DNA from 2 places in the Variovorax sp. LjRoot130 genome. Region 1 is predicted to be linked to the other one. Evidence: predicted binding sites of a transcription regulator. Region 1 holds the regulator's gene; the other holds the start of a gene.
What was found. The regulator sigma-54, encoded in region 1, starts transcription at its own class of promoters, with help from an activator protein. The targets are predictions, from matches to a motif close to TGGCANGNAANCTGCTTT.
Positions count from the first base shown of each region.

Region 2: the regulator sigma-54 is predicted to act here: its motif matches at 2,369-2,386, upstream of ACSQ86_RS34085 (CmpA/NrtA family ABC transporter substrate-binding protein).

Region 1 covers NZ_CAXURM020000001.1:5,468,532-5,478,983, forward strand. Annotated here, with positions in the region: gene ACSQ86_RS27100 (response regulator) at 1-390, shown strand, start outside; gene ACSQ86_RS27105 (ATP-binding protein) at 390-2,249, shown strand; gene ACSQ86_RS27110 (hypothetical protein) at 2,382-2,675, shown strand; gene ACSQ86_RS27115 (hypothetical protein) at 2,678-2,800, shown strand; gene ACSQ86_RS27120 (cytochrome b) at 2,829-3,437, shown strand; gene ACSQ86_RS27125 (YceI family protein) at 3,434-4,021, shown strand; gene ACSQ86_RS27130 (YceI family protein) at 4,070-4,696, shown strand; gene ACSQ86_RS27135 (hypothetical protein) at 4,839-5,195, shown strand; gene ACSQ86_RS27140 (phospholipase D family protein) at 5,199-6,803, opposite strand; gene ACSQ86_RS27145 (RNA polymerase factor sigma-54) at 6,806-8,386, opposite strand; gene lptB (LPS export ABC transporter ATP-binding protein) at 8,401-9,177, opposite strand; gene lptA (lipopolysaccharide transport periplasmic protein LptA) at 9,174-9,866, opposite strand; gene ACSQ86_RS27160 (thiol:disulfide interchange protein DsbA/DsbL) at 9,993-10,452, opposite strand, start outside.
Region 2 covers NZ_CAXURM020000002.1:889,195-895,966, forward strand. Annotated here, with positions in the region: gene ACSQ86_RS34075 (molybdopterin-dependent oxidoreductase) at 117-1,169, opposite strand; gene ACSQ86_RS34080 (carbon-nitrogen hydrolase family protein) at 1,174-2,214, opposite strand; gene ACSQ86_RS34085 (CmpA/NrtA family ABC transporter substrate-binding protein) at 2,436-3,788, shown strand; gene ntrB (nitrate ABC transporter permease) at 3,791-4,642, shown strand; gene ACSQ86_RS34095 (ABC transporter ATP-binding protein) at 4,639-5,487, shown strand; gene ACSQ86_RS34100 (LysR family transcriptional regulator) at 5,658-6,599, shown strand.

The DNA of each region.
Region 1 (10,452 bases):
GTGCTTTCTTCGATCGAGGCCGGCGCCACCGGCTACCTGCTCAAGGACGCCGGGGCCGACCGCATTGCCGCCAGCATCCACGAAGTGCGCGCCGGCGGCTCGCCCATCAGCCCGAGCATCGCGCGTCGCGTGCTGGCGCGCTTCCGCGTCAGCGCCCAGCCGGCGGCCGCGACGCAGCCGCCCACGCCCGAAGCGCCCTCGCCCCTGACCGAACGCGAGACCGAGATCCTGCGCCTCACGGCCAAGGGCCTGAGCTTCGACACCATCGGGGAGCTGATCGACATCTCGCCGCACACCGTGGTCGCGCACGTGAAGAAGATCTACCGCAAGCTGGCCGTCCACTCGCGCGGCGAAGCGGTCTACGAAGCGAGCCAGATGGGATTGCTGTGATGCACCGGCTCGCGGTCGCCGTGCTGATGGCGGCCTGCATCGCGGGCATCGCCCATGCGGCATTGCAGGAGCCGCGCCAGGCCTCGGTGTTCGCGGCGCCGCTCGTCACTAGAACCCCGCCACCGGCCGACGCGGCGTGGGAAACGGTGACGCTGCCCGACGACGCCGGGTATTCGCGCCCGGACCGCGCAAAGGCGCCCGCCTGGTATCGCGTCGGCTTCGACTATCCCGACGATCCGGCCCGGCAGGCGCAGTGGGCCGCCTACGTGCCCTACTTCTACGACGGCGGCGACCTTTGGCTCAACGGCACCCTGGTCGCGAGCGTGCCCGAGAACACCGAGCAGGTCTACGCGCGCACCTACCGGCCGCAGATGACGGTGTTTCCGGCACCGCTGCTGCGCCCCGGCCGCAACGAGCTGGCGATCCGCGTCGCGGCCCCCAAAGGCTACCCGCTGCGCTTCCCGCGCGTCGCCGTCGGGCCGCAGGCCGAGCTCCAGCCGCTGCACGACCGGCGCCTGTTCTGGACCCGCACCGTGCCCGAGCTCACGGTGCTCGTCTCCGTGCTGGTCGCCGGCTTCGTGGTGTTCATCTGGTGGCGCCGCCGCAGCGAGGTGCTCTATGGGCTCTTCGGCCTGGCGGCCGCGCTGTGGGCCACCCGCACCATGACCTTCCTGATCGATGCGATGCCCATGGCCCAATGGCAGTGGTGGCGCGTGATCTACAACAGCGCCACGGGCGGCTTCGTGATCGTGATGGCGGTGTTCACGTTGCGCTATGCCGGCGTTCGCCGGCCCGGGCTGGAGCGCGGGCTGGTGGCCTACTGGCTGCTGGGTCCCCTCGCCTTCGCGATCGGCGGCTTCGCGGCGGAGCCGTTCGTGGCGCGCTACTGGCTGGGCGGCATGATGGGGGTCGGCCTGCTGATCATCGCGACGTCGATCGGTTATGCGCGCCGCCGCGGCACCCTGACCTCGGCCGCGCTCTCCGCCGTGATGGCCTTTGCGGTGCTGGTGGGCGTGCACGACTACCTGATCACCTGGGACCCGCGCCTGCTCGGGCGCTTCCTGCCGGAATGGGTCGGGCATCGCATCCACGTGCTGCACTTCGGCTCGAACATGCTGCTGCTGGCGATGGCCGCCCTTCTGACGGCGCGCTTCCTGCGCACGCTGAGCTCGCTGGAGGACCTGAACCGCACGCTGGAAACGCGCGTCGCCGACCGCGAGCGAGCGCTGGCGGCCAACTACGAGCGGCTGGCCGCACTGGAGCGCGAGCATGCCGCATCGGAGGAGCGCCAGCTGATCATGCGCGACCTGCACGACGGCCTGGGCTCGCAGCTCTTCACCTCGCTGTCGCGCGTGGAGCGCGGCGACATGGACGACGGCCAGATCGCCACCGCGCTGCGCAGCTGCATCGCCGACATGCGGCTCGCGCTCGATGCGCTGGCCTCCGACGAGCACAACCTCGGCGCCGCGCTCGGCAACTTCATGTTCCGCTGGGAGGCGCAGCTGATCGCGGCCGGCGTACGCCCGCGCTGGGACATCGACCTGCCCGACGATGCGATGCCCCTGGCGCCGCACGCCGCGCTGCAGCTGCTGCGCGTGGCGCAGGAGGCGCTGACCAATGTGCTCAAGCATGCGCGGGCCACGCGGGTCGAGGTGCGGCTGCGCCAGCTCGGCGACATGCTCGAAATGGAAGTCGAAGACGACGGCCATGGCCTGGTCGGCGAACCCCGGCGCCAGGGCCACGGCCTCGGCAACATGCGCTCGCGGGCCCAGCGGCTCGGCGGTGCGCTCGAAGTGCGCTCGGGCCCGACCGGCACCTGCGTCGTGCTGCGCCTGCCGATGACGGCGCCGGTCGCCTGAGCGCTGTCGCGCGGCCCCTCCCGCGAACGCGGGATCCCGAACGCGAAGGCGGCATTTTCCGCGCACGGCTTCCTGCCTAGATTGCATGCACACGCCTTCATCGCGTGTCATCCGAAGGAAGGAAGGCCCCGCATGCAGTTCCAATCCCACGCAGCGTCCAGATACCGGCTCTCGGCGCTCGCCGGAAAAAGCCGGAAAGAAAGCCGCATGCCCCGGCTGCTGCTCGGTTCTGTGGCACTGGCCGCCATCCTGCTCGTCGGCCTGGCCCTGCTCGGCCACTGGCAAGCCGAGGCCAGCGGCGCCGCGGCGCAGCGCCAGGCCCCGCCTGCGGCCGCCTATCGCAGCAGCGATCCCTCGGTTCCCGCCGCGAGCGAGGTGCTGACCGACCGCACGCCCGAACAGGCCGATCACGTTCCGACCTTCTGACCATGAACAACCAGCTCGCCTCCGACAAAGAAGAGCACGACGCACCCTGGCTCGTGGTGCCCTTCGTGCTGATGCTGGTGCTGGGCCTCGGCCTGCTGCTGATCGCGCGCTGGAGCATCGGATAGACGGCTTGCGGGGCGATATGCTCTGTGCATGCCCGCCGAGCCGCTCCATCCCGCGCTTGCCCACGACCGTGCCGACGCCCCACGCTACGGCGCGGTCGCCATGGGGCTGCACTGGCTGCTCGCGCTGCTGATCGTCGCCTCCTTCAGCGTCGGCCTCTACATGGCCGGCCTGCCCTTCTCGCCGATGCGGCTCAAGCTCATCAACTGGCACAAGTGGGCCGGCATCACGATCCTGACGCTTTCGGCCTTGCGCCTGCTGTGGCGCCTGTCACACCCGCCGCCGCCGCTGCCAGCCTGCATCGTGGAGGCGATGCCGGGCTGGCAGCTCGTCGCGCACCGCGGCACGCATCTGCTGCTGTATTTGCTGTTCTTCGCCGTCCCCCTGTTCGGCTGGGCCTACAGCTCGGGACTGGGCATTCCGATCGTCTGGTTCGGCCTCGTGCCGCTGCCGGACTTCGTGCCGGTGGACAAGGACTTCGCCGAGGCGGTGCTGAAGCCGATGCACAAAGGCAGCGCCTTCACGCTGGCCGCCGTGGTGCTGCTGCACGCGGCGGCGGCGCTCAAGCATCACTTCGCCGACCGCGACGGCCTGCTCGATCGCATGTGGCCTTTTTCGCACCAGGGACACCCAAGATGACAAGACTTCCCATCGCCTGGCGGGCACTCTGGGCCGCCGCTGCGGCGCTCGCGATCGCGGGGCCGGCGAGCGCCGCAGAACCGATGGCGAAGCTGGTCCCCGGCTACGGCCAGATCGTCTTCGTCACCAAGCAGATGGGCGTGCCGGTCGAAGGCGCGTTCAAGAAGTTCGACGCCCAGATCGCCTTCGACCCGCAGAAGCCCGAGGGCGGCACGGTCTCCATGCAGATCGACATGGGCAGCGCCACCCTCGGCGTGCCGCAAAGCGACGCCGAACTGCCCAAGGCGCCGTGGTTCGACACCGCGCGATTTCCGAAGGCCAGCTTCCAGTCGAGCGCCATCAAGAGCCTCGGCAGCGGGCACTTCGAGGTCGCGGGCAAGCTGACGATCAAGGGCACCACGCAGTACGTCATGGTGCCGGTGACCATCACGCAAGCCTCGGGGCAGTCGGTGGCGACTGGAAGCTTTACGATCCAGCGCCTCGCCTTCAAGATCGGCGAGGGCGAATGGGCCGACACCTCGATGGTCGGCGACGACGTGCAGGTGCGCTTCAAGCTCGTGCTCGCCGGCCTGCGTCCGATCTGATCGGCCTTTCGTTCATCCTTTCATCGCCCCATTCGAAAGCTCGTCATGATGAAGTCCATTGCCGTCGCTGCGCTCGCGGCCGCAGCGACCCTCGCCGCCGCACAGCAGGCACCGGAAATGGCCGCCTTGCCGGCAGGAGGTCCGGTCAAGGGCGCCAGCTACGTGGTCGACCCGACCCACACTTTCGTGATGTACGAGATGGGCCACTACGGCACCACCACCAACCGCGGCCGCTTCAGCACCAAGGACGGCACGGTCAAGATCGATACCACGGGCAAGAACGGCAAGATCGACATCACGATGGACATCGGCTCCATCAACACCGGCGTCGACCTGCTCAACCGCCACGTGCTGAGCAAGGACTTCTTCAACGTCGCGGAATTTCCGACCGGCCGCTTCGTGGCCGACAAGATCGATTTCAACGGCGACAAGGTCGCCGAAGTCGACGGCACGCTCACGCTGATGGGCCAGACGCGGCCCATCAAGCTCAAGGCCAGCCGCTTCGGCTGCTACCTCAGCCCGCTGATCAAGCGCCAGGTCTGCGGCGGCGACTTCGAGACCATCGTGGAGCGCAGCGAATGGGGCATCACCTGGGGCATCAACTTCGGCTTCGAGAACAAGGTGCGGCTCCTGGTGCAGGTCGAGGCGGTCAACATCACGGACCGGCCGAGCTAGGGCGCGATCGCTTCTTCGCTGCCGGTCCGAGGGCGAGCTCGAACTACATTCAGCAACAAGCTTCACGGAGCAGGCGGGTCCTGCTTTACGCGGGCCGGTTGCAATGACCCCAACGGCACTTCATGCCTTCAGGAGTTTCTTCATGAACATCGCGCACACCCGTTTCTTCAAGTGGATCGCCGCCGGCGCCTTCTCCGCCGCAGCCGCGCTGGGCGCCACGTCGGCCAGCGCGGGGGACCTGGCCTGGTCGGTCGGCATCCATGCACCGGGCGTCGCCGTCGGCGTTGCCAGCCCCGTCCACTATGCCCCTGCGCCGGTCTACTACGAACCGTCGCCCCGCCACTATCGGCCGGCGCCCGTGTATGACGGCCATCGCGGCGACAGGGGCTACTACCATCGCCCGCCGCCGCGGCACTTCTACCGCCACGAGTACCGCGACGAATACCGGCACGGCCATCGCCATCACTACCGGCATGACCGTCACGACTATCGCTATTGAGGTCTAGAGCAGGCTCTCCGGCGCCAGCGGCGCCAGCAGCTCCAGCATCAGGTGGTCCCAGAAGCCCGCATCGGGCTCGCTGGTGAGCACCTGTTCGACGCCGGCCTCCTCGCTCACCCACTCCATTTTCTCGGTGCCGGGTGCGAAGCGCACCTTGTAGGCGCCCTGCTGCTTGAGCACCTCGACCAGCTTCAGCACCTGCTGCGCCATCTCGCGGCTGAAGATGAAGAGGCCGATCTCGGTGTTGTGCACTTCCGAGCGCGGGTCGAAATTCATCGAGCCGACGAAGAGCGTGCGCCCGTCGATCACGGCCGACTTGGCGTGCAGGCGTCCGATCTGCGTGCCGAACAGGCCCAGGCGCACGCTGCGCCGCGTGCGCACCGAGCTCAGCTCGTGGATCTCGGCGCCGAGCCGCAGCATGTCGGCCCGGTAGCGGCGGTAGCCGGTGTGGACCACGGGCTCGTCGGTGGCGGCCAGCGAGTTGGTGACCACGCTGATCTTCATGCCGCGCCGGCGGATCTCGCGCAGCACCTCCAGCCCCTCCTTGCCGGGGATCAGGTAGGGCGACACCAACGTCACGTCGGAACGCCCGCGCCGCATCTGCTCGACCACGTTGTAGCGCACGCTGTCGACGTCGAGCAGCGGCACGCCGCCGTAAGTGACCTGTTTGCCGATCACGCGCTCGGGCGAATCGGCATACGCCTCGGCGGTGGTCCAGATGAGGTCGAGCTTGCCGGCGTTGAGGTTCTCGACGATCGGGCTGTAGCCCAGCAGGTCGTTGGGCGCCGGCGGACGTGGTGCCGGGGTGGTGGCCGGGGCAGTCAGCTCCTCGAAGCGCCGCTGTCGTTCCTCCCGCGCGAGCGTGGGCGCGACCACGGTTTCGATCGGCCGCACGTGCTCGCTGTTCCAGTACAGGTCGAACAGGCTGGAAAGGCGCGGGATCAGGGCGCCGGCGACGAAGGTGTCGAGGTCGATGAAGTTCGCGCCGGCCGTCTGCGTGAAGTACGGGTTGCCGATGTTGCGCCCGCCGGCTACCGCCATCGCGCCGTCGGCGATGAAGAGCTTGTTGTGCATGCGCCGGTTGACGCGGCTGAAGTCGAAGAGCGAGGCCGAGAAGCGCCTGAGCATGCTGCCGCGCCCGGCCGGAAACGGGTTGAAGAGCCGCAGCTCGAGGTTGGGCGTGGCGGCCAGCGCGAGCAGCAGCTCGTCCTCGCCCGCAGTGTAGAGATCGTCCATCAGGAGCCGCACGCGCACGCCGCGCTGGGCCGCGTCGCGCAGCGTGCGCAGCAGGTAGCGGCCGGTCTCGTCGTTGTCGATCTGGTAGTACTGGACGTCGAGCGTGCGCTCGGCGCGGCGCGCGAGCTCGAGCCGCGTGTTGAGCGCGAAGTCGCCGCTGGGCATGAGCCGGAAGCCGCTGAGGTCCGCATCCGGCTGCGAGGCCTTGGCGATGCGGCCCAGCACGGTGCCGGTGGACAAGGGCATCGCCTTGGACGGCGTGCGCTCGAATTCGGCCGGCAGCATCGCGCAGCCGCTGGCGAGAAGAAGCACCGCCATCAAGGCCAGGCCGAGGCGAATCCAGCTTGGTAGCGGACTCGGACGGCGACTCATCGCTAGAGTGCCTTGCGCAGGTTCGCAGGCGCGATGCGCAGCGCCTCGCGGTACTTGGCCACCGTGCGGCGCGCGCACTCGATGCCCTGCTCCTTGAGCATCTCGGACACCTGGCTGTCGGACAGCGGCTTCCTCACGTCCTCGGCGCTCACGAACTGCTTGATCAGCGCGCGCACCGCGGTGCTGGAGGCGTTGCCGCCGGTTTCGGTGCCGAGCGCCGAGCCGAAGAAGTACTTGAGCTCGACGGTGCCGTAGGGCGTGGCCATGTACTTGGCGGTGGTCACGCGGCTGATGGTGGATTCGTGCAGGCCCAGCTCGTCGGCGATCTCGCGCAGCACCAGCGGCCGCATCGCGAGCTCGCCGTGCACGAAGTAGCTCTTCTGCCGCTCGACGATCGCGTTGGAGACCCTGAGGATGGTGTCGAAGCGTTGCTGGATGTTCTTGATGAACCAGCGCGCTTCCTGCAGCCGCTGCGACAGCGCCTGGCTGCCCTCGCCCTTGTGCTGCTTGAGCGCGCCGGCATAGATGTCGTGCACGCGCAGCCGCGGCATGACCTCGGGATTGAGCATGACGCGGAACTTCGCGTTGGTGCCGTGGCCGATGCGCGTGACGATCACGTCGGGCACGACGATGTTGCGCTCGACGTCGACGAAGCGGCGCCCCGGCTTGGGCTCGAGCCTGGCGATCAGCTGCAGTGCGGCGCGCACCTCGTCTTCGTTGCTGCGCGTGAGCGTGGCCAGGCGCTTGAAGTCGCGCCGCGCGAGCAGCTCCATCGGCTGCTTGCAGATCGCGATGGCGGTCTTGCGCACCTGGGCCTCCTCCTCGCTCTCCTTGGCGCTCGCCAGCTGGCGCAGCTGGATGGTCAGGCATTCGCCGAGGCTGCGGGCGCCGACGCCGGCCGGCTCCAAACTCTGCAGCAGGCCCAGCGCGACCTGGAAGTGATGCACCAGTTCGTCGAACTGGTCGTTGTCGTCGCCCGCGAGGCCCGAGGCCAGCGCCGGCAGCGAATCCTCGAGGTAGCCGTCGTCGTTGAGCGATTCGATCAGGAAGCGCAGCGCGGCGCAGTCGTTCTCGTCCAGGCGCAGCGACAGCGCCTGCCGGTGCAAGAAGGACTGCAGCGATTCCTGGCTGCGCGCGAGCTCGGTCGCATCGGTGCGCTCGTCGTCGCCGAGGTTGTTGGCGCGCGCGGGCGCATCGCCGCCCCACTCGCTGTCGTCGGGCGCGAGGTCGACCGTACCGTCGCCCTCCCAGTCGGGTTCGCTGTCGGCGGGCGCAGCCGCTTCGGCATCGCCGTTGGCGGCGACCGCCACCTCGGCCGGCGCCGCGGCCGAGCCGGGGACGAAGTCAGCCTCGCCCTCGGCCTGGCGGTCTTCGTCGCGCACCGGCGCATCGGCCGCCTCGAGACCGAACTCCTCGCGCGGCGCCTCTTCGGCCGTGCGTTCGAGGAACGGGTTCTCGTCGAGCATCTGCTCCACTTCCTGGCTCAATTCGAGCGTGGAGAGCTGCAGCAGCCGGATCGACTGCTGCAGCTGCGGCGTGAGCGCCAGGTGCTGGGAAACGCGCAGCGAGAGCCCTTGCTTCATCGAAGTACGGTCCCCTACATCCGGAAATGCTCGCCCAGGTACACGCGTCGTACCTCGGCGTTGTCGACGATCTCCGAAGGCGTGCCTTGTGCCAGCACATGCCCGTCGCTGATGATGAAGGCGTGATCGCAGATGCCCAGCGTCTCGCGCACGTTGTGGTCGGTGATGAGCACGCCGATGCCGCGTTCCTTCAGGAAACTGATGATCCGCTGGATCTCGATCACCGCGATCGGGTCGATGCCGGCGAAGGGCTCGTCCAGCAGGATGAAGCGCGGCTGCGTGGCCAGCGCCCGCGCGATCTCGACGCGGCGGCGCTCGCCACCCGACAGCGCCAGCGCCGGCGAATCGCGCAGATGGTCGACGCGCAGGTCGTGCAGCAGTTCGCCGAGGCGCTCCTCGATGCGCTGCTTCGACAGCGGCACCGGCCGGCCCGCGTCGTCGGGTTCGCGCTGCAGCTCGAGCACGGCGCGCACGTTCTCCTCGACCGTGAGCTTGCGGAAGATCGACGCTTCCTGCGGCAGGTAGCTCAAGCCCATGCGGGCGCGGCGGTGGATCGGCATGTGCGCGATCGGTTCGCCGTCGATGCTGATCTCGCCCGCATCCGCCCGAACCAGCCCGACGATCATGTAGAAGGAGGTGGTCTTGCCCGCGCCGTTGGGCCCCAGCAGGCCGACCACCTCGCCCTTTTGCACGCCGAGCGAGACGTCCTTGACGACCTTGCGGCTGCCGTAGCTCTTCTGCAGGCCGCGCGCCTCGAGGCGGCTGCCCAGGACTTCGTTGCCGCCGCTCACTTGCGCTGCTCTCCGCCGAGCGTGGTGGTCGAGCGCAGGCCCGTTCCGGACGCCGGCGCGGAGGCGGCCGGCGCCGCCGGCCTGGCGGACCCGGCAGCGGGCGCCGAGGCGGCCGCCTTGGGCGTGAGGATGGCCTTGACGCGGCCGCCGGGCTGGGTCGCCACGCCCGCATTGGGCGGCAGCGGCGAGCCGTTGACGGTGAAGGTGTCGTTGCTCTGGTCGTAGACGATCAAGGGTCCGCTGCTTTCGTCGTTGGGTGTCGCGCCGACCAGGCGACGCATCACCGCACGGCGGATGAACTTCACGTTGTCGGCGCGGCTGTCGTACTCGATGACTTCCGACTCGCCCTCGATCCACTCGTCGGGGCCGGCGTCGCGCTTCTGCTTGAAATAGGCCAGCTTGCCGGGCGCGGCCGTGACGATGCCGTACTGGTAGCCCTCGGGATCCTGCCGCACGTCGATGCGGATGCCGCGGATGATGATGGTGCCCTTGGTCACCACCACGTTGCCGGTGAAGACGCTGGTCTGCTTGAGGTCGTCGTAGCGCATGGCGTCGGCCTCGATGTTCATCGGCTTGGTGCGGTCCGCCTTCTCGGCCTGCGCCGCCGACACGAGGCCGGCCACGCCCAAGGCGAATACGAAAGCGCGACAAAGGTGGCGAGAAACGGAGGAGGAATGTAACGACGTCATAAAAGGCACGAAACTTGCTGGGCGATTGTATGCGGCCTCATGGATCCGGTTTCCGCCGGCGGATGAAAAAGCCCGCCGAAGCGGGCTTCCTGCTGGTTGCCGCGACGAGCGGCGGGAGGCGCTTTTTTACGCGCTCTTGCGCGCTTCGCCGACCAGGAAGTCAGTGACCTGCAGCGCGCGGTCCATGCTGCGCGCGAGTTCGCCGTCCGTATACCACCTGCCCGCGATGCCCATCGCGGGCACGCCGGCCACTTGGTAAGCCTCCTGCAGCTGCTTGGCGCGCTGGATCTTGCTCGCCACGCTGAAGGACTTGAAGTTCTCGGTGAACTTGGCCTTGTCGAGGCCGTTGGCCGCGGCCCAGTCGATGATCTGCTGCTCGCCTGAGAGGTTCTGGCGCTGCTGGTGGATCGCGGCGAACACCTTGCGCTGGTATTCGTCGACCTTGCCCATCGCTTCCAGCGCGTAGTAGAGCCGCTGCTGCGGCTGGAAGCTGGGCTGGAAGGCGACCGGCACGCGCTTGAAAGACACGTGGGCGGGCAGCTTCTTGATCCAGGTCTCGAGCGTCGGCTCGAAGGCGTTGCAATGC
Region 2 (6,772 bases), on a different contig from region 1:
CGCTGGCTTTGAGCCGGGTTTGCTGCAAACAGTTCTACCTTAGGCCCCATCGGGTCGCGGCAGAACATGAGGACCTTATACGTTCACGATCGCAGCCCCGGCGAAGGAAGCCATCGTCACTCTGATTTAGAGCCCGACAGAAGCCGCTGAATCTGGACCGAATGGGCCGCGTTTCGTGCCCCGCTCAATGGCTGAATAGATCCATCGGTGTCACGGGCCTTCGCGATGATGCTCACTGGGCCGGGCCTTCGCGGCAGCGGAAGCGTCGCTGCGAACTGCTGCCATTCGAATTCGTGACGGGGCCGGACCTCGGCCGATTGCCACGTTGCCGCGCCATCGGTGCTGAGAGCCACGCCACTGATGCCGTTGTCGCTCCAGGCCCAGCCCTTGACTTCCACCTCATCCGTGGAGATGGTGTCGTCGGGCGCGGGATGGGTGATCAGCGAATTGGGCTCGACTGCCCACACCGGCTCTTGAACGACTTCGCCCCCGTGCTCCTTGTCGCGGTTGTACCAGACGGTAGTGAAGGGGGCGTTCGCACGCCGGCCCCGAACCGACAGCCGGCACAGCCACTTGGTCATGTTGGTGCCAAACCAACCAGGCACGATGAGCCGGACCGGCCCGCCCCGCTCGCGCGTCAGGGGTGCGCCATTCAACTCGTAAGCGACGAGCACCTCGTGCGAAAGAGCCTTCGAGATCGGCAAATCCTTGCGATACCGATTCATCCTGCGGCCGCCGAACTCCCCGCTGTCGAGGCCGTCCGACCAGACATGGGTGGCGCCGGTCTCGAGCTGCGCGTGCTCGAGCAGCACAGCCAGCGGCACACCCGTCCATCGGACGTTGCCCACGCGCCAGAGATTGGCGCTGGCCGGTACCAGGGGGCTGCCAAAGCACTCGTGGAAGGCGGTGACGGAGACTGAAGGCAGTCGCCTCAGACCGTCCAGATCGATCGAGAAAGGCCTGCGAACGAGCCCGTCCACTTGCAGTCGCCAGCGCTTGGCGTCGACTTCGACGGAACCCATGTGGATGGTCTCGAAGAGCTGCGCATCGGATGTGATGAAGTCGCGCAGCCCCGCAGGGATGGGTGGCGGCTTCAGATGGAATCCGGGAGACCGGCTAAGGACGACTGATCGACGCTCCTCCCCCTCGGGAAGTGGTGGCAGAAACATGGAGCTATTCATCCGGAATCCCAACGGTCATCTCATCGTCGAGCAGCCGCGGAAACTGCGGATCGGACTGCCCCGACCAAACGACCGGCTCGTGGCGGCGGCGTTCGACACCCAGCGAGAAAACGTCAAATCGGTTGTAGTAGCCCACCACGTCATGGAACTGCTTCGGCTCGATGCACTTGTTCAAATCGAACTCGGCATAGGCGATCCCCTCCTCATTCTGGAGCGTGTCGCCGACTTGCGTGCCGGTCGGGTCCACGAACATCGACGCGCCGCGCGGAGTGCCGTCGACCACTTCTGCCACGGCCGGATCGCGATCCACCAGGAAGTCGCGCATGGCCTTGTCCATGAAGCTCGCGCAGATGATACCGAACGCCTTGGCTTCGAATGAATGAGCGGACGCCCGAATGCGGTTCGCCGCAACGTTGTCGAAGTTTCCGCCCCCCGACGGCTTGCGCGTGGGCCACATCGGAGGCCAGCTGGATACATGAATCTGCTCTGCTTGCGCCATGAGCGAGAAGCGTGCGAGTGGGTTGGTGTTCTCGCCGCAGATCAAGCCGCCGATGCGCCCGAAACGTGTCTGGGCGACTCGAAGCCCCTGTCCGTCTCCCGGCGCCCAGACCAGCTTCTCGTAGAAGGTCGGCACCAGCTTGCGATGATGGTTGAGCAACTCACCCGTTTCGCCGATCAGGATGTTCGAATTCCAGATGCAGCCGGCGCTGGCGGTGCTGCGTTCGCTGATGCCCATCGACACGCACACCCCGAAGCGCTTGGCGGCCGCAGCAATCAAGGCCACCTCGGGCCCCGGCAGGTAGACGCTGTTCTCGACCATTGCCTCGAACAGATCGTGGTTGTAGATCGGCGCCCACAGTGCCGCCCACACGGGGAATGCCGGAATATAGGTTTCTGGGAACGCAATCACCTGTGCGCCATTGAGGGCTGCCTCCTTGATGATCGAAACCGCCTTCTCGGTCGTGGCGGTCTTGTCGAGCAGCACCGGCGCTGCGTGGGCGGCGGCAACTTTCACCCGGGGCAATGAACTCATGTCAGGTCTCGCTATGCGTTGCAGAGGCGCACAGGATAGTTGCCAGTGTGGCTGGGCAGATACTCACAAAAGCGCAACGAGAGGTGCATTTTTGCAGGCTCCACTGTCGATGCAGGATCTGCGCACAGAGGCTTGCGAATTTCCCGGCGGCCATTTGCACAAAACATGCTCACCATCACCATGTCACGGACCTGCTCCGTTCAACCCAGCCTGGAGGGACTATGGACCCATCACACGAGTACGTTCGGCTTTCCCGCACCGGCCCCTGCGCATGCGGCAGCACCAATGGTGACGATGAGGAGTGCCTCGCGAAAAAGCCTGCGAATGCCGACGATGCGCTGGCCGGCGCCATGGCCCAGGGCATGCTGCACGGCCTGTTTCCCGAGCGCAGCCTGCGCCGAGCCTTCGTCAAGACGCTGGGTCGGGCGGGGGCGCTGGCTGCACTCACGACCTTTACGCCACTGACCCAGCTTGCCGCCGTTGCGCAGGAGCGCCAGGGCGCGCCGGAGAAAAAGCGGCTCGCTGTCGGTTTCCTGCCCATCACATGCGCGACGCCGCTGATCTATGCGGAGCAACTCGGACTGTTCCCGCGCGAGGGCCTGGAACTGAGCCTGCAGAAAATCGCCGGAATCGCGCTGATTCGCGACAAGATGGTCAACGGCGAATTGGACATCTCCCAGCAGGTGATGCCCGTTGCGCTGGCCATGTCGGCCGGCATTGGCGGGGCTCCCATCCCCGTCCGTGTGATGACGGTGCTCAACCAGAACGGCAATTCGCTGGTCCTTGCGATGAAGCACAAGGACAACCGTGACCCGAAGAACTGGAAGGGTTTCAGGTTCGCCGTGCCGTTCGAGCAATCCCATCAGATGCTCCAACTCCGCCACTACCTCGCATCGGCAGGGCTGGACCCGGAGCGGGACGTGTCCTACCGCGTCGTTCCTCCGTCCGAGTATGTTTCCAATCTTCGGGTGGGCAACATCGACGGCTTTTTCGGCGGCGAGCCGGGCGGCCAACGGGCCGTGTACGAAGGTGCGGGCTTCATTCACTTGGTCTCGAGCGAGATTTGGCCGGAGCATCCTTGCTGCTCGGTCACAGCAACCGAGGCCTGGATCAAGGCACATCCGAACAGCTTCATGGCCGCCTACCGCGCGCTCATCGCAGCGAGCCTGCATGTGTCCGAGCCTGCCAATCGCACGGGGATGGCCAAGATCCTTGCCCAGCCCCAGTATCTCAACCAACCGGAAACGGTCGTGGACCAGGTCCTCACCGGCAGGTATGCCGATGGACTCGGCAACGTGAAGACCCTGCCGCGCCGCATCGACTTTCAGCCTTTCCCCCACTATTCCAGCGCGGTCTGGCTTCTGACGCAGATGCGCAGATGGAACATGATCAAGGAAGACCTGGACTACAAGGGTCTCGCCCGCCAGGTGATGCTGGCCACCGATGCAAAGCGCCTCATCGAGGAGCGCGGCGGCAGGGCACCCGAGATCGGATTCCGCAAGGAAACCATTCTGGGCAAGAGCTTCGACTCCGACCGCCCCGTCGAATATCTGAAGTCGCTGGGCAGGGCGTGATCATGCAGAGCTCGATCTCGACCTCACGCTCCTGGCTGACTACCCTGGCGATCGGCTTGCTGCTTCTGGCGGTCTGGCATGTTCTCGCCTCCAGCGGGGGCGGCAGTGCGCCGGCGGAGATTTCGGACTACGACAGGCTGATGGGCAAGAGCCCCGGTGCATCCGTGGAGCGCTCGGCCATTCCGACGCCGATAGACGTGTTCAAGCGCGCTGGCGAACTGTTCGCGGACCCATTCCGCCGCAACGGCGAGAACGACTTGGGCATTGCCTGGCACTTGCTCGATTCGCTCAGGCGCGTGTTCAGCGGCTACGCGCTGGCCGTGCTGGTCGGCGTTCCCTTGGGATTCTTGCTGGGGTTGGTTCCATGGCTGGGCCAGGCGCTGAATCCTTTTATCCAGCTGCTGCGGCCTGTCTCGCCCATGGCCTGGATGCCACTCGCGCTCTACACGCTGAAGGACAGCGGCGCCTCGGCGATCTTCATCATCTTTATCTGCTCGATCTGGCCCATCCTGCTCAACACCCTCTACAGCACCGCGAGCGTGCGTCAGGACTGGACCAATGTCGGTCGCGTCATCGGACTCACACCACTGGAGCGCGCGCGCAAGATCGTCTTTCCGGCAGCAGTTCCCATGATTTTGACGGGAATGCGCATCTCGATCGGTATCGCCTGGCTGGTGATCGTGGCGGCGGAAATGGTGGTGGGCCAGAGCGGCATCGGCTTCTTCGTCTGGAACGAATGGAACAACTTGCAGATCTCCAGCATCATCGTCGCCATCGTCATGATCGGCATTGTCGGTCTGGTGCTCGACCAGGCGCTCGGCGCATTGATGAAGCAGTTGAGCTTCCGTGAATGAGAGGTCAGACGATGTTGCGGCCGTCTTTCTCAACTGTCTCGACCACCACGCCCGGGTTTCTGCGCGTTTGCAATGTGCGGCAGACCTTCAGCACACCCAATGGCGAATTTCCCGCGCTCAGCGAGATCAACCTCGAGATCCGCAGAGGCGAGTTCGTTGCCCTGATCGGCCATTCCGGTTGCGGCAAATCCACGCTGCTCAATCTTCTCGCCGGCCTGGCATCCCCGACCGCTGGAACCGTCTCGTGCGATGGGGAGGTCATCCGTGGGCCGGGACCTCGGCGGGCGATGGTATTCCAGAACCATTCTCTCTTGCCGTGGCTTAGCTGCTTCGACAACGTGCGCATGGCCGTGTACAGCGTGTTTCGTGCCGAGTCCGCTTCCGCGGTCGATCACCGCACCGAAGCGGCGCTTGCGATGGTCGGCCTGGCTCATGCCGCGCACAAGAAGCCTAGCGAAATCTCCGGCGGCATGAAGCAGCGCGTCGGCATCGCCAGAGCGCTGTCCATGGAACCTCAGGTCCTGCTGATGGACGAGCCTTTCGGCGCGCTCGACGCGCTCACGCGGGCCAAGTTGCAAGACGAACTGCTCGGCATCGTCGAGAAAACCGAAAGCACCGTCGTCATGGTCACGCATGACGTGGACGAGGCGGTGCTCCTTGCGGACCGCATCGTCATGATGACCAACGGTCCCGCGGCACGCATCGGGGAGATCCTGGACGTCCCGATCGAACGCCCGCGCGACCGCGTCAGCCTGGCAACCGACCCCACCTATGCGGAGTGCAGGCGCGCACTGATGGACTTCCTGTACCGACGCCAGGCGCACGTCGAGCAGCCTACAGGCTGAGTTCACCCCGGGATCTTTCATTCCGAGTTGCTGCGCTCGGACTAAGAAGCCGCCACGCGTGGCCGCGCGTTCCCTTGTATTGCGCATCTCCATGTGAAATGCTATCTAGTAACCACTGGCCGACCGGCCAAAGGAGCAAGATTGCACACGACGATGCACGAGAAGGGCGCATGACGACCAAAAAGGTACCCCTCGCCAACCTCGATTGGGACGATGTGCGCCTGTTTCTGCATATCAACCGCACCGGCAGCCTGTCCCAGGCGGCCAGGCAGCTTCATATCGATCATTCCACGGTCAGCCGACGGCTGTCGCAGTTGGAGCTGTGCCTGGGCGGCCCGCTCTTCGAACGTCACCGCGCCGGACTCAAGCCTACCGAGCTGGCGCATCTCCTCGCGCTCCAGGCCGAGAACATGGAGCGGGCGGTCTTGTCGCTTCAGGAGGAGCTCGGCGGAACCGACAGGGAGCCTTCGGGCAGCGTGCGTGTGGCCATGATGGAGGGGATCGGCACCACCTTCGTCGCTCGCCACCTCGAATCGCTGCTGTGCAAGTACCCCAAGCTGCGGGTGGAACTGGTGACTTCCTCTTCGATCGTCAATGTGAGCCGCAGGGAAGCCGATATCTTCGTCAGCTTTTTCAAACCGATCGGCCAGGGATTGGCATGCGAGACAGCGGGCTCGTTCGCGCTGTATCTGTATGCCTCGCGGAGTTATCTCGAGAACTACCGAACACCCGCGAGTCTGGCCGACCTCCCAAAGCATCGGTTCGTGGGATATCTGGACGACTTGATCCAGCTCGACGCCGTACGCTGGCTCGACGAGCTGATCACAAGACCGAACATGAGCTTCCAATCCAACAGCATGCTGGCGCAGATGGCCGCCGCAGCCTCTGGGCTGGGCCTGGTGTTGCTTCCCAAGTTCTCCGTAGTGAAAGAGGACACGCTGGTGCCGGTGCTTGCCGACACGGCGAGGGTGATGCGAACGCTCTGGGTGAGCGTGCACCATGACCTCCAATACTCGTCCCGGATCCGAGCCGTCACCGAGCATCTTCGGCGGCTGTTCGAGTCGAAGCAAGAATGGCTCAACGGCCCCCCGGACGTTGATCCGCGCGGCTAGTGTGGTGAGTTCGAGGCTCGCTAGCAAGACCGTTCTTCGCTTGCGTGGATGTCATCAACCAACGCTGCGGTGGCGCCAAGGCAGATCCCCGACGACGGCTCCGGCGGCAGCGTCAGGCTGATCCTCGTGCCTGGCAAGTTGCGCCAGCGTGAGCCCAGCGTTTTCCTTCGAGA